2 regions of the Streptococcus viridans genome follow, and region 1 is predicted to be linked to the other one. Evidence: predicted binding sites of a transcription regulator. Region 1 holds the regulator's gene; the other holds the start of a gene.
The links. Region 1 encodes HrcA, which represses chaperone genes, less so after heat shock. Its sites were predicted from a motif close to TTAGCACTCNNNNNNNNNGAGTGCTAA; they were not measured.
Positions count from the first base shown of each region.

Region 2: the regulator HrcA is predicted to act here: its motif matches at 3,062-3,088, upstream of groES (co-chaperone GroES).

Region 1 covers NZ_LR134266.1:1,647,773-1,655,147, forward strand. The annotation lists gene EL081_RS08465 (hypothetical protein) at 1-36, opposite strand, end outside; gene dnaK (molecular chaperone DnaK) at 60-1,883, opposite strand; gene grpE (nucleotide exchange factor GrpE) at 2,127-2,651, opposite strand; gene hrcA (heat-inducible transcriptional repressor HrcA) at 2,676-3,710, opposite strand; gene EL081_RS08480 (M15 family metallopeptidase) at 3,877-4,650, opposite strand; gene EL081_RS08485 (histidine phosphatase family protein) at 4,643-5,341, opposite strand; gene EL081_RS08490 (histidine phosphatase family protein) at 5,383-6,099, opposite strand; gene EL081_RS08495 (PFL family protein) at 6,233-7,375, opposite strand, start outside.
Region 2 covers NZ_LR134266.1:203,714-211,088, reverse strand. The annotation lists gene groL (chaperonin GroEL) at 1,109-2,731, opposite strand; gene groES (co-chaperone GroES) at 2,755-3,039, opposite strand; gene EL081_RS01210 (DUF202 domain-containing protein) at 3,167-3,460, opposite strand; gene EL081_RS01205 (PTS system mannose/fructose/sorbose family transporter subunit IID) at 3,563-4,417, opposite strand; gene EL081_RS01200 (PTS mannose/fructose/sorbose/N-acetylgalactosamine transporter subunit IIC) at 4,401-5,243, opposite strand; gene EL081_RS01195 (PTS system mannose/fructose/N-acetylgalactosamine-transporter subunit IIB) at 5,306-5,800, opposite strand; gene EL081_RS01190 (PTS sugar transporter subunit IIA) at 5,818-6,258, opposite strand; gene EL081_RS01185 (ABC transporter substrate-binding protein) at 6,393-7,375, opposite strand, start outside.

The DNA.
Region 1 (7,375 bases):
TCCCTTCCACTCATTGGTAGTGTAAATAGTTGACATAAACTACCCTCCTATAAATTATTTTACTTCTCAGTAAACTCTCCGTCTACGACGTCATCGCCTGCGTCTCCTGTTGCTTGGGCACCTTCTGCTCCTGCTTGAGCTTGTTGTGCTGCTGCGGCTTGTTCGTAGAGTTTCACAGCAAGTCCTTGTGCTTTTTCGTTCAATGCTTCAAGTTTTGCTTTCATTTCGTCCAAGTTGTTGTCTTCTTGCGCTTTCTTAAGGTCATCAAGGGCAGCTTGAGCAGCATCACGTTCTGCATCGAAACCTTTGCCTTCAGTTTCCTTGATTGTCTTTTCAGTCGCAAAGATAGCTTGGTCTACTTCGTTACGAAGGTCAACTTCTTCTTTACGTTTCTTATCTGCTTCAGCGTTTGCTTCTGCATCTTTCATCATGCGGTCGATTTCTTCGTCTGTCAAACCTGAGTTTGATTGGATAACAATTGTTTGTTCTTTTTGAGTTCCAAGATCTTTAGCCTTAACAGATACGATACCGTTCTTGTCGATGTCGAATGTTACTTCGATTTGTGGGATACCACGAGGTGCAGCTGGGATATCAGTCAATTGGAAACGTCCAAGAGTCTTGTTATCTGCTGCCATTGGGCGTTCACCTTGAAGAACATGGATATCAACGGCTGGTTGGTTGTCTGCTGCAGTTGAGAAGACTTGTGATTTAGAAGTTGGAATAGTTGTGTTGCGGTCGATGAGTTTTGTAAATACTCCACCCATTGTTTCGATACCAAGTGACAATGGTGTTACGTCAAGAAGGACAACGTCTTTCACATCACCAGTGATGACACCACCTTGGATAGCAGCACCCATCGCAACTACTTCGTCAGGGTTCACTGATTTGTTTGGTTCTTTACCAGTTTCAGCCTTAACAGCTTCTACAACTGCAGGGATACGAGTTGAACCACCGACAAGGATAACTTCGTCGATTTCTGACAAGCTCAAACCTGCATCAGAAAGGGCTTGGCGAACTGGAGTTTTAGTACGTTCAACGAGGTCACGAGTCAAATCGTCAAATTTAGCACGAGTCAAGGTCATTTCCAAGTGAAGAGGTCCAGCCTCACCAGCAGTGATGAATGGCAAGCTGATTTGGGTTGAAGTTACACCAGAAAGGTCTTTCTTAGCTTTTTCAGCTGCGTCTTTCAAACGTTGAAGAGCCATCTTGTCTGTTGACAAGTCGATACCATTTTCTTTCTTGAATTCTGCTACCAAGTGGTCGATGATTTTTTGGTCAAAGTCGTCACCACCGAGTTTGTTATCCCCTGCAGTTGCCAATACATCAAAGACACCATCACCTAGTTCGAGGATAGATACGTCGAATGTACCACCACCAAGGTCGAATACCAAGATTTTTTCTTCTTTGTCAGTCTTGTCCAAACCGTAAGCAAGAGCTGCTGCAGTTGGTTCGTTGACGATACGTTCTACTTCAAGACCAGCGATTTTACCAGCATCTTTAGTTGCTTGACGTTGAGCATCGTTAAAGTAAGCTGGAACTGTGATAACAGCCTTGGTTACTTTTTCACCAAGGTATTCTTCCGCATAACCTTTCAAATATTGAAGGATCATCGCTGAGATTTCTTGTGGAGTGTATTCTTTACCGTTAGCAGAAACTTTTTCAGAAGTACCCATCTTAGATTTGATAGAGATCACTGTATCTGGGTTTGTGACTGCTTGGCGTTTCGCAGCGTCACCAACGATAATTTCACCGTTTTTAAAAGAAACTACAGATGGAGTTGTACGGTTTCCTTCTGGGTTTGCGATGATTTTTGATTCAGTTCCTTCAAGAACTGCAACTGCTGAGTTTGTTGTACCTAAGTCAATACCGATAATTTTAGACATGTGTTTTTCTCCTTAAATTTATCTTCTTTTTTTCTTTTTGATATTTCCCTTAAGTGGTGGGGACGTGAGCAACTCCCTTCAGGATTTCATCACTTATTTTTGAGCCTACTGTCTCAAAAATCCCCTGTTTCAGTAGCACATGCTACTGAAACTTTCACCACGGCGGGAAATATCTTCCTTGCAAGCCTCCGGCTTGCTTCTTATCTTTCTTTCATAGTTTAGTGTCGTTTCGGACAAGGTAGCCTAGTTGTAGACAACGACCATAGCCGGTCTTAGGATGCGGTCATGGAGTTTGTAGCCTTTTTGGAAGACTTGTGCGATGGTGTCTGCTGGATGCTCGTCATCCGCTGGGACTGTTTGAATAGCCATATGGTAGTTATGGTCAAATTCACCGTCCGCTGGAATTTCTTCAATTCCTTCTTCTTTCAGGGCATGAATCAAGCTTTCTTGGACCATTTCTAGTCCTTTTTTGACATCATCTGTCAACCCTTCAACGGCAAGGGCACGTTCTAAGTTATCCAACGAAGGCAAGATCGCTTTTGCCAAATCTTGGCTACGATAACGTTGCAAGAGTTGGCGTTCCTCATTGGCACGACGTTGAATATTTTGCATTTCAGCATGAGCGCGAAGGTATTTGTTTTCAAATTCTTCGGCACGCGCTTGTGCTTCTTCTAATTCAGAAGGTTGCTTGGTTTCCTCTACAACTTCTTCAGTTGTCTCGGCAACTTCCTCTTCTTTCACGTCTTCTTTTTTGATTTCTTCTGTCAAGGCATACACCCCTTTCATTTGGTATTAATTTACTTCATAATGGTTACTGTTGAGGTAACGGTAGTAGTCCGTTAACTTCATGACCAGTACCCGTCCGATAACATTGACGAGGCTAATCACACGCCTGTAATTCATCTCTACGGGACCAATCACATGCATGAGGGCCATCCCACGATAAGGAACCAGGAATTTATGACTAATCACGGTCACATTTTTCAAAGCCTTCTCTTGGGATTCAGCAACCAGAATCTGGGTCATTTGGTCCTCTGGCATTCCCCCTCGCAACTCGAGAGCTACGTGTTGGGGGTTATCTAAGAACTGATAGGTCTGAAGATCGGCGTAGGTTAAGGATGAAACTTTTCCTTCTACAAAGACCAGTTCTTGAAACAGTTGCGAGAAGACGTAATCAAACAGATCCAATACATTGTCTGTCGTCTTAAAATAGCGCTGTACTATCTGTGGAATCTCTGTCCTCAAGCGGTAGTGGATATCCAAGACTGTATTTCCAATGAAACGTTCTTGAACTAGCTGATGGAAGATTTCCAAGTCACTGGTTAAGAAATTTTTTGGAATCGCAAATTGTACGGTAACAGGCTTTGATTCATCCAAGGTCAATACCGCCAAAGCATCGTGGTTTGATAATGGAACAATCTCAAAACCTGTCAAGCGCTGTCGTGTCGGCTCAACATCCTGGATCACCGCGGTGTAGCCCGTCATCTGGGCTAATAACTTAGCCGTAGCATCCAAGATATCATCTAACTTAAAGGCTTCGAAATCAAAGGCTTTCACCACCTGGTAAACATCTTGCTCATCAATCAACTCTAGATCCAGCGAGTTCTGAACAAAATATTGAAAACCAGCTCGGCTGGGCATTCGACCACTCGAAGTGTGGGCTTTTTCTAATAAGCCCTGCTTTTCGAGGGCAGCCATATCGTTTCGAATAGTAGCACTACTGGATTGAATGACATCTTGCAGTGCTTTTGAACCGACTGGTTCGTGGGTCTTGGTAAAGATATCGACGACAAGATTTAGAATCTCATTTTGACGTTCTGTAACCATGACCTCACCTCTCTTTCGTATTTAGCACTCTAAACACTCAAGTGCTAAACCATGATTCTATTATACACCCTCTCAAAAGAAAGTCAAGAAAAAAATCCAAAAAATTAGCACTCTTTTTTCAAGAGTGCTAAAAATCATTCTTAAGACCGATAGTTGTCTAAAAAACCTATAATCCTGCTTCTTTCAGTTTTTGGATGTATTCTTCTAAAACTAGCTGATGTTTGGCCATATACTGGGCATTTTCTACACCGACATAGCGGAAATGCCAGTTTTCATAGTCCACACCTGTAATCGCATTTTTCCCTTCTGGATAGCGGAGAACAAAACCATACTGGGGAGCCAAAGCAATAATCTGCTGGGCTACCTCTTCAGACTGTCCATTTGGAGCACTCATATCAATCGCAAGACCCGTTTGGTGTTCACTAGCACCTGGAACCTGTACTTGGGCTTGAGCTTGACGTTCTGCTTCCTCATGAGAAAGACCAGTAGCTTCTAACTGCGCTACCCGCTCATTATAGAGTTCTGTTTGCTCCTCCACACTTCGATAACCCGAAATCAAGGATTCTTCAGGCGCGACAGCTCTCGCCGCTGCTAGAAACTGTTTCGTCTGTTCTGCAATCCGACTATCCACCTTGATTTCTTCAACATCGACTAACTGAGGGTTCAGCTCGGCTAACTTGTTGTCCCGATTGATCAAGACCAAATTCCAATCCTTAGTGGAAACTTGGGGAAGGTCAGTCTTCGGTTTTTCTTCCTTTTTCTCAACTTTTTTTGGAGTAGTCGTTTCAACTTTTTTGTCTTCAGCAAAGTTCATAGGAAGCCATTGAGGTTTCAAATAGAAAATACCCACTCCTGCTCCGATCAGACAGAGGCCTAAACAGCAGAGCACGATCCAGCTAACTTTCTTTTCTCTTTTCTTGGCAAGTTTGTATTTAGTCATGATTTCCCTCTAACAATTGCGCTCCAACTTGTCGGTATGACAGATCTCCAACTGCTTCCAATTTAAATTGGCCATCCTCATACTCAATAACTGTCACACTACCATTGTCCAAAACCAATTCTTTGAAGGCTTTTGGATCAATCAAGTAAATCAAGGTACTGATGGTCATCCCATGACTGACCACGATGGCATTGCCACCACCTTGAGACTCGACATCCTTGGCAATCGCCGTAAAGCCATCCAAGATGCGATCTCGAAGAGTTTCCCAGGACTCCGCCCAGCCTGCTGTATCCACTTCGACAATCCCTTCGGCCAACTCCATCAAGCTCAAATGATGGAAGTCATCAACCCGAAAGACACGTGGCAAAACACCTAAAAAGAGTTCCCCGTCATAAGCCCCATCAAAGCTTCCAAAGCACCATTCGCGGATGCGCTTATCATAACGATAAGGAATCTTACCTGCTAACCCTAATTCTTCTAGCACGATCCCCATGGTTTGAATGGTTCGACCCGAGTCACTGGAAACAGCTTGTTGGAACTGAATCCCTGCCTCACGCAGACCAATCCCCAATTCATGAATCCCTCGTTCACCAGCTTCCGTCAAGGGGCTATCAGACCAACCTTGGGCACGACCAATGGTATTAAACATGGTTTTTCCATGACGGGCAATATACAATTTTGTCTTTGCCATTTTTATCCTCCTGCAATTGTTATCTTTTTATATAAGGTATTTTATTTTTTTACATCAAGTTCTTCTGAGTGGGTTGCTAACCAGTTAGCACCCTGCTTGCGATAAGACTCATCTCCGATGGTTTGGATCGAGAAACGTCCATTTTCGTATTCTACCAGGGTGACACTACCATTTTCAACCCTTGGATCCAACTCTATCTCTGGATTTAAAATGCACACAAAGGAACCGATGGTCATGCTATGACTGACAATTAGGGCATTTCCACCACCCTTGGCTTCGACTTCTTTAGCAATCTCTTCAAAACCATCTACAATGCGTTTTTTCAACACATCCCACGGTTCAGCCCATCCGGCTGTATCCACTTGGTAAATCCCATTCGCTAACTCTTCTAGTGTTAACTTCTTGTAGTCTTCTATATCCAGAACACGGGGAACGACTCCACGGAAAAGCTCTCCTCCATAGGCGCCATCAAAACTTCCAAAACACCATTCCCGGATCTTTTTGTTAAAAGTATAAGGAATCTGATCTGTTAGCCCAAGCTCGTCTAAAACAATTCCCATGGTTTGAATGGCGCGACCGGAGTCGCTAGAAACAGCACGGACAAAGTCCAAACCAGATTCTCTCAAACCAACCCCCAATTCACGGATACCTTCTTCTCCTTGAGCAGTCAGGGGTGTATCCGACCAACCTTGGGCACGACCTATCGTATTAAACATGGTTTTTCCATGCCGAATAATAAATAATCTTGTTTTCGCCATGTAATCTCCTTTTACGTTCTTCTATTATATCACTTTTTATAAGGAAACTGTCAGCGATGACCACTAGATTCACTTTCACTACTTTGGTCAACATTAAAAGCCCTGAGCAAACATCATGCTCCAGGGCCATTTTTTAGTTTTTAAAACTATGAACTGGGGCCGGAATTTGACCCCCACGGGCAATAAAATCAGCTGACGAAGCCTTGTTGACCTTCATCACTGGAGCATACCCAAGAAGTCCTCCAAGCTCTAACATATCCCCCTCTTCTCCATAAGGGATAATCCGAACCGCTGTTGTCTTTTGGTTGATCACTCCGATAGCTGCTTCATCGGCAATCATAGCCGCAATCGTCGTAGCTGGAGTATCAGCTGGAATGGCAATCATGTCCAGACCGACGGAACAAATGGCTGTCATGGCTTCCAATTTTTCCAGGTTGATATGGCCTGACTGGACTGCCGCAATCATCCCCTCATCTTCTGAGACCGGAATGAAGGCACCTGACAAACCACCGACTTGGTTACAAGCCATGATTCCGCCTTTTTTCACTTGGTCATTGAGCAGAGCGAGCGCTGCAGTAGTTCCATGGGTTCCTACTACTTCAAGCCCCATAGCCTCAAGAACACGGGCAACCGAATCCCCAACAGCCGGTGTTGGCGCGAGAGACAAGTCGACAATACCAAACTCAACACCGAGACGTTCACTAGCCATTTGACCAACCAGTTGCCCGACACGAGTAATCTTGAAGGCTGTCTTCTTGATGGTTTCAGCCAAGACATCAAAGCTTGCACCAGGAACTTTTTCAATCGCCCGTTGAACGACACCAGGTCCGGAAACCCCAACGTTGATGACAACATCCGCTTCACCAACACCGTGGAAGGCACCCGCCATAAAAGGATTGTCCTCTACTGCATTGGCAAAGACAACGAGTTTCCCTGGCCCCATTGGATCTGCTTGGGAAGCTTCTTTAATGATACGGCCCATGTCTCGGACAGCGGTCATATTGATCCCCGTCTTGGTCGATCCGATATTGACTGAAGAGCAGACAAAGTCCGTCTCTGCTAGGGCACGAGGAATGGAATTGATGAGGATTTCATCCCCCTTTTGGTAGCCTTTTTGAACCAGGGCTGAGAAGCCACCGATAAAGTTAATTCCGATCTCTTTAGCCGCACGATCCAACGCCTTAGCAAAGGGCACATAGTCTGTCGCATTGGTTGCCGCTCCGATAATGGAAATCGGAGTGACCGAAACCCGCTTGTTCACAATCGGGATGCCGAG
Region 2 (7,375 bases), 550 kb from region 1:
GGTGGATGAAAAAGTTTAATATGAAAAAGGTCGATAAAAATTAAGAATCAAAAAGTTTTAATTAATTCGATCAAGTTTTTGTCTTTAGACATGTATGTGGGAAGTATTCCCCCCTTGCTCTAGTGTAGAACATTTATCTACTTCCTATATTTTAACGCATCTTTGTTACAAAATAAAGGAATTTGTATTGCAATTTCATTCCAAATATCGAACAGGCAGGTTACTCCAAAATATCTACTATCTATCTACCTGCTTCAAAGGGTATCATCCCCGTGATTTCACTATATGTAAACAAAAACCCGCACCTCAAATGACTGCTCTGATCCTCATCGAATTAATCTCAGTTCCGTCAAGCAAGGAAACCGATCTGTAGAAAAAACAGGCTTCAGCCATATTTATTTCACAAACTTTTGTAATATATATAAATATGCACTCTCGCCCCCGCAAAGAAGAGATTAAAGCAACCCGTTCGTCCTATGATTATTCGAAAATTGAAAAGGTTCTACTAACCCCTTTTAGCTAGTAAGACGTTTAGCCAAGCCACCTGATAGTGGTTGGCATCAAATGATTAGAAGCGAAGCCTCAATCAAGCACACAGATTACGACAGAAAATAAAGAAGGCCGATAATGCCTTCCTTGTTTTCTTAGCAAGACACTTCGGCAAGGTACCATAGTGCTTGCCGTAAACTACAAATCCACCTAATAAATTGACACGGGGTTACGACGTGAAAAGGGAGCGAGACAGAACGAATATTTTAATCATTCGTTCGTTGTCTCGCCCCCGCAAGGCTGATTAGGACTCTTCCGAGCTTGGAAAAGCGAAGGGAGAAACCAATCAGCTACTGCGTCAGACAGTTCATCCAATGATTGATTGAGGATTGGAGACTTGCTAACCTCTTTAAGCTAGTAAGACGTTTAGCCAAACCGCCTGATAGCGGTTGGCGTCAAATGATTAGAGGCAAAGCCTCAATCAAACACACAGGTTACGACAGAAAATAAAGAAGGCCGATAATGCCTTCTTTATTTTCTTAGTAAGATACTTCGGCAAGGCACCATAGTGCTTGCCGTAGTCTAATGAGGTGCTTCAGCATCCATTAGACTACGTGTGTTACATCATCCCACCCATCATGCTTGGATCCATAGCTGGTGCTGCTGGAGCTGGTTCTGGTTTGTTGGCTACCACTGCTTCGGTCGTCAAGATAAGGCTCGCTACGGACGCTGCATTTTGAAGGGCTGAACGGCTCACCTTCACTGGGTCGATAATTCCTGCTTCAATCATGTTGACCCATTCACCTGTTGCAGCATTAAATCCTGTTCCAAGCTCAGCATTTTTTAGGCGATCAATAACAATCGAACCTTCGTAACCCGCATTGTGAGCGATTTGGCGTACAGGTTCTTCCAAGGCACGAAGCACGATATTGCGTCCTGTTGCTTCATCCCCTTCCAATTCAAGGGATGCAACTGCAGAAATAACGTTAGCAAGGGCCGTACCACCACCTGCAACAATTCCTTCTTCAACCGCTGCGCGTGTCGCATTGAGGGCGTCCTCAATACGGAGTTTCATTTCTTTCAATTCTGTTTCGGTTGCAGCTCCGACCTTGATGACCGCTACACCACCAGACAATTTAGCCAAGCGTTCTTGCAATTTTTCACGGTCAAATTCTGAAGTGGTGGTTTCAATTTGTGATTTAATCACCGCTACACGGTTGGCAATAGCTTCAGGATTACCCGCACCTTCTACGATGACTGTGCTATCTTTGTCCACTGTCACTTTACTTGCTTGACCGAGCGCCTCGATGGTCGCATCTTTCAACTCAAGACCGAGATCTTCTGTAATAACAGTTCCACCTGTCAAGATAGCGATGTCTTCTAACATGGCTTTACGGCGATCCCCAAATCCTGGAGCCTTAACAGCTACGACATTGAAAGTTCCACGAATCTTGTTCAAGACAAGAGTTGGGAGGGCTTCTCCATCCACATCATCCGCAATAATCAAGAGCGGACGATTGCTTTGCAGGATATTTTCAAGCAATGGAAGGATTTCCTGGATATTTGACACCTTCTTATCGGTGATCAAGATATAAGGATTTTCAAGGTCTGCCACCATTTTTTCATTATCAGTGACCATGTATTGAGAGAGGTAACCACGGTCAAACTGCATTCCTTCCACGACTTCCAACTCTGTTTCCATTCCACGAGACTCTTCAATCGTGATCACCCCGTCATTGCCCACTTTTTCCATGGCTTCTGAGATGTACTCACCGACTTTTTCAGAGCGAGAAGAAACAGCCGCAACCTGGGCGATGGCTTCTTTATTGGCAACTGGAATGGCGTTATTTTTCAAGGCTTCAACAGCAGTCGCAACCGCTGCTTCAATCCCACGACGGATACCGATTGGATTCGCTCCTGCTGTAACGTTCTTGATCCCCTCACGGACGATAGCTTGGGTCAAGACAGTCGCAGTCGTTGTCCCATCACCAGCGATATCATTAGTTTTAGACGCCACTTCTGATACCAATTTGGCACCCATATTTTCGAAATGGTCTTCCAATTCGATTTCTTTTGCGATGGTCACCCCATCATTGGTGATCAATGGTGACCCAAATGATTTTTCAAGCACCACATTGCGGCCTTTAGGTCCCAAGGTCACCTTAACGGTATCTGCTAGGATATCCACCCCACGGACCATGGCTGCACGAGCATCTGATGAAAATTTAATTTCTTTTGACATAGATCTTTCTCCTTTCTGATTCTTTAGGCTTCAACAATGGCGAGAATACTTGCAGTCCCAACAATCGTGTACTTCTCATCGCCGTCTTTCACTTCAACGCCTGCATGATTTTCCACCAAGACAGTATCACCGACTTTGACGCTTGGTGCTACCAACTCACCACTGAGGGTCCGAACCCCCTCACCTACAGCGATGACTTCTGCAGTTTTGGTTTCAGCTTGACTTGCTTTTGCGATAACAAAGCCGCCGACTGTTTGTTCTTTTTCTTCTACTTTCAAGACCACGCGGTCTCCTAATGGTTTTAACATATCGTTCCTCCATTCCTGTATTTTAGCACTCTTTTATATCGAGTGCTAACTCATGTTTCTATTGTATCACTTGGTCAAAAATAGTCAAGAAAAAAACACCTCAATCTCTTCGAAGTGCTTTCGATTTTTAGCCAACCAAATTCAACTTTTGTTGGTAAGCTTGGATGACTTTTTGCAAGTTGGCTCGACCACGATACATCCCATAGCCCACTAGCAACATCCCTACTAGCCCAAATAGGGCTATCAAGCTACCTAAGATCAAAAATAGTAGAGAAGTTTTGTGAAAGAAATAAATCAGCAGTCCACCAATACTGGCCATGAGAAAGAGCACACTAAACCAGCGACCCAAGTTTTCCAACATATAGCGTTGGTAGCGAATTTCCGTCTCATACCCCTTTATTAATTCTTGTCTGGTGTGCATAAATGCCTCCTTCAATAAAAATTGAGAATGAAGTATTCGTAAAGGAGGTCACATACTTCATTCTCAATGCTCCGGTTGCAATAAACTGTTTCTAGTTTTCTCTTAGTATTTGAGACCTGGATCAAAGATTCCAAGAGCTACCCCAGCCAAGGCGATGATGACCAAAAGAAGCATGACCTTGTTTGGTGAAACTTTCTTCTTCGCCATTAACCACCAGCAAAGAGTGATAAAGGCAGCAGTTAAGAGACCTGGATAAACACCATCAATCTTTTCTTGGATTTTAAGGAAGGCTTCTCCGTCAGCATTTTTGAATTCGAGGGCTGTTGTAACAGAGACCCAAGTCGCTGCTACAGCACCGATGACCATACCACCGACTACACTAATCGCTTTGCGAAGGGCTTGTCCTTTTGGTCCTACAAGGAATTCTACAGCCTTGTCCCCTAAGTGATAACCTTTGAAGAAGGCGAAACGCATTCCCAAGTATACCAAGAGGTTCCAAACGACGATGTAGAAGAGAGCTCCTGTAATGTTTCCGTCTTTAGAAAGACCAAGGGCTATCCCGAGAAGTACAGGGATTAAGGTCCCAACAACCAAGGAGTCACCAATCCCGGCGATTGGTCCCATCAGACCAGCACGCATCCCGTTGATGGTTTCGCCATCTACTGCATCTCCATTGGCACGCGCTTCTTCCAAACCAGCTGTAATCCCTACAACCAGTGATCCCAGTTGTGGTTCGGTATTAAAGAAGGCAGTATAGGTTTGCATAGCTTCTTTTTGTTCTTCTTTGGAATCATACATTTCTTCTACGATTGGAAGCATAGAAGTCAAATACCCAAAGGTTTGCATGTGTTCTTGAGAGAAACAGGTCAAGTGACCATAATACCAATGATGGAATGCTTTGGTTAGCGTTTTCTTTGAAATTTTCTTTTTATCAGCCATCTTAGATATCCTCCTCATCATCGTCAAAGTCATTTGCTCCAGCAGGGACGACTTTCATTGTTTTAATCACTTCAAGTTCATAGTAGATTACCGCAAAGATCAATGAAACCACCGCACTCGCTACCAAGTTCAAGCCAAGAGATTTTGCCAAGGTAAATCCAACAAAGAATGGAATGAAGTCTCTCACTTCTGTAACGATTTGCTTCAAGAGGATGGCAATACCGACACATGGAAGAAGAGCACCGACTGTAAAGAGGGCTTTCATCCAGTAACCATCCATTGGAAGGTATTGTTTCATCAAATCCACCATGTTTTCACCGTATTTGGTGATAATCATCGTTGGAAGGAAAGAAAAGAGGAAGTGAGAAATCCATGGGTAAACCCAGTCAACTGCGTAGAGTTTTTTGAAGTTTCCTTCTTCAACGGCTTTCCAACCGATGTGTTGCCAAAGCAAGTTCATGGTTGCAGTACCGTAGAAAAGAACGGTACCGATGGTCCCAACGGCTGCACCGATAGGGGCTGCTGCCGCTGCAATTGCTGCCTCACCCGTGATATTGTTGGCATGAACAAATAAGATAGAAAGAGGAATTCCGATATAAGAGATAGCCCGCACATCGGCAGATACGGTACCACCAGGTGTTACCAAGGCGATATAAACGACTTGAAGGGCAACCCCGACCATGATACCGGTTGTCACATCTCCAAGGATCAACCCTGAAATCAACCCTCCGACTAGAGGACGTCCAAGAGTATAGTTCCCGATACTGGTACCACCCATACCAGGCATTGAAGACAAACTGGCGAAAATACCAAGCAAGATTGCTTGAATCCATGAAACTGTCATAACAAATGCTCCTTTTGTTTGTAAGTATAGTTTAGTGACGAAGAGCTAGGATGCTCTCCCCCCTAGAATCCGAATTTTGATTTAAAATCATCCCAATAACCGATGGAAACATCTGGCAGCAACTGGAATTTCACCTTGTAGCCGGCAGCCTGAATAGCTTCAATGGCTTCTGCTTCTTCCTGGGTGATGGATTGGTTGTTCCCCAATTTCACAGCACCTGGACGGTCATTTGCAGGACCAACAATGATTTCTTTAACATCCCCTGGGACAAACCCTTGGTCGACCAAAATTTCTTTCATATCGATGGGGTTCTTGGTAATCAAGAAATAGCGAGTTTCTGATTCCGTTACTTTGGCAGATTTTTCTTTGAAAGCTTCCTTGGTCCAAACAAAGGTTTTCTTATCTGAAGCCCCTTTATAGGCTTGAATCAAGACCTTGTTGGAAGCTGCTGCGTCGTTGACGGCGATCAAGCCATCACAAGGCTTTTCTTTAGCCCATCGAGTTACTGTTTGACCGTGGATCATACGGTCGTCAATCCGTACAAATGATACTACCATTTTCTAACCTCCCTTAGTTAAATATCATCTTCTTCATCATCGTCACCCTCTACCGGGGCAAGGGTAAATTCTTGCAAGGCTGTGGAAGCTTCGGATAAAATCAACTGGGCTAAATCAGCCCCCTCCATCATGTCCTTCATCACAACTGCTGTCAGCGCCATGGTCAAGTTCATTCCACCTAAGATTAAGGCTGTACTCAGCTTTCCTTGCTCCTCTAGCACTGTCGCTGCCGTTGTCAAAGGACTGCCACCTACAATGTCTGCTAGAACTAAGACAGAGTCCTCATCTGTTAAATGGGAAATCGCCTGACGAAAATCATGAGCAAAATCATCTACCGATTTGCCTTCTTTCAGTCCGACCGCAATCACCTGATCTATCTTATCCCCAGCAAACATTGCCAGCGAACTTTTTAGACCTTCTGCCAGTCCACCATGACTGACCAATACCAGATACTTCATCCTTTCTCCTCCTTTATGATGACCTTATTGTATTGTTTTTGAAAGCGTTTTACTATTGTCATTTGTCACAAAGAAAAGTTGACATCTGTCAATAAAAAAATGACATCTGTCACTTGACAGATGCCTAGTTGCTCTTAACGAAACTTCTCCCGAAGCATTTCCTCAATAATCTTTTGAATTTGAGGCAATTGGTTATCAATATCCTTTGCTTTTAGAGCATTATGAATCAAATAATCCAATCGATCCCAGATATCATCGGGTAGGTTGCCAGGAGTACTTAGGACAGCCTTTTTCATAATCTGGTCCAGGGTCCGATTCGTCAAGGAATCAACCCCGAAATCATCCGCTTTAAGAAGGTCCCGACTTTCCGAACTATTGACCACCGAAGGGAGGACAGAGGTCCCCTGCGACTGCCGGAAGAGTTCCTGCTGGACCTGCTGGTCCTGGGTCAAAAATTCCATGAATTCCTTGGCCTCCTTGCTAGCACTGGCCCGAGAAGACAGAGCAAACAAGGACGTATCCACTAAGGTTGACGGAGTTGATCCAGAAGCCCCGGGCATAGGGATACAGGTCCAAGTGAAATTTGAATATTTGGCAACATGATAGGGATAAGGTTTATAAGTTCGGTACTGGGCCAAGGTCATCGGATAAAAAGCGACCTTGCCTTCATCAAAATCCTTAGAAGTAACATTGAAATTCCCATGAAGAGCTTCGAGTTTTTCGACAAAATAGAGCGAGCGCTTCATTTCTTTACTCGTCAGATTAATGTTATCCTGACGGAAAAGCTGGCCACCATGGGCTGCCAAGGCCTCCCTCCAGGTATAATCTGTACTTCCAAACTGATCTAGCTCACCATCTCCATCTGTATCCCGCGTCACTTTTTGACAAATCGTATAAAATTCCTCCAAAGTCCACCCCTCTTTCGGAATAGCAATCCCTTCCTTTTCCAATAAATCTTTATTGACACACATCAAAACAGGATTGCTCTCAAATGGGAGGGCATACTGACGGTTCTTGTATTTACCTGCTTCTAGGGCAACTGGATAAAAATGAGAAGGATCGACCTGTTTGTCCATCAAGGGGGTCAAATCTTCTACCGCCCCACGCGCAGCTAACA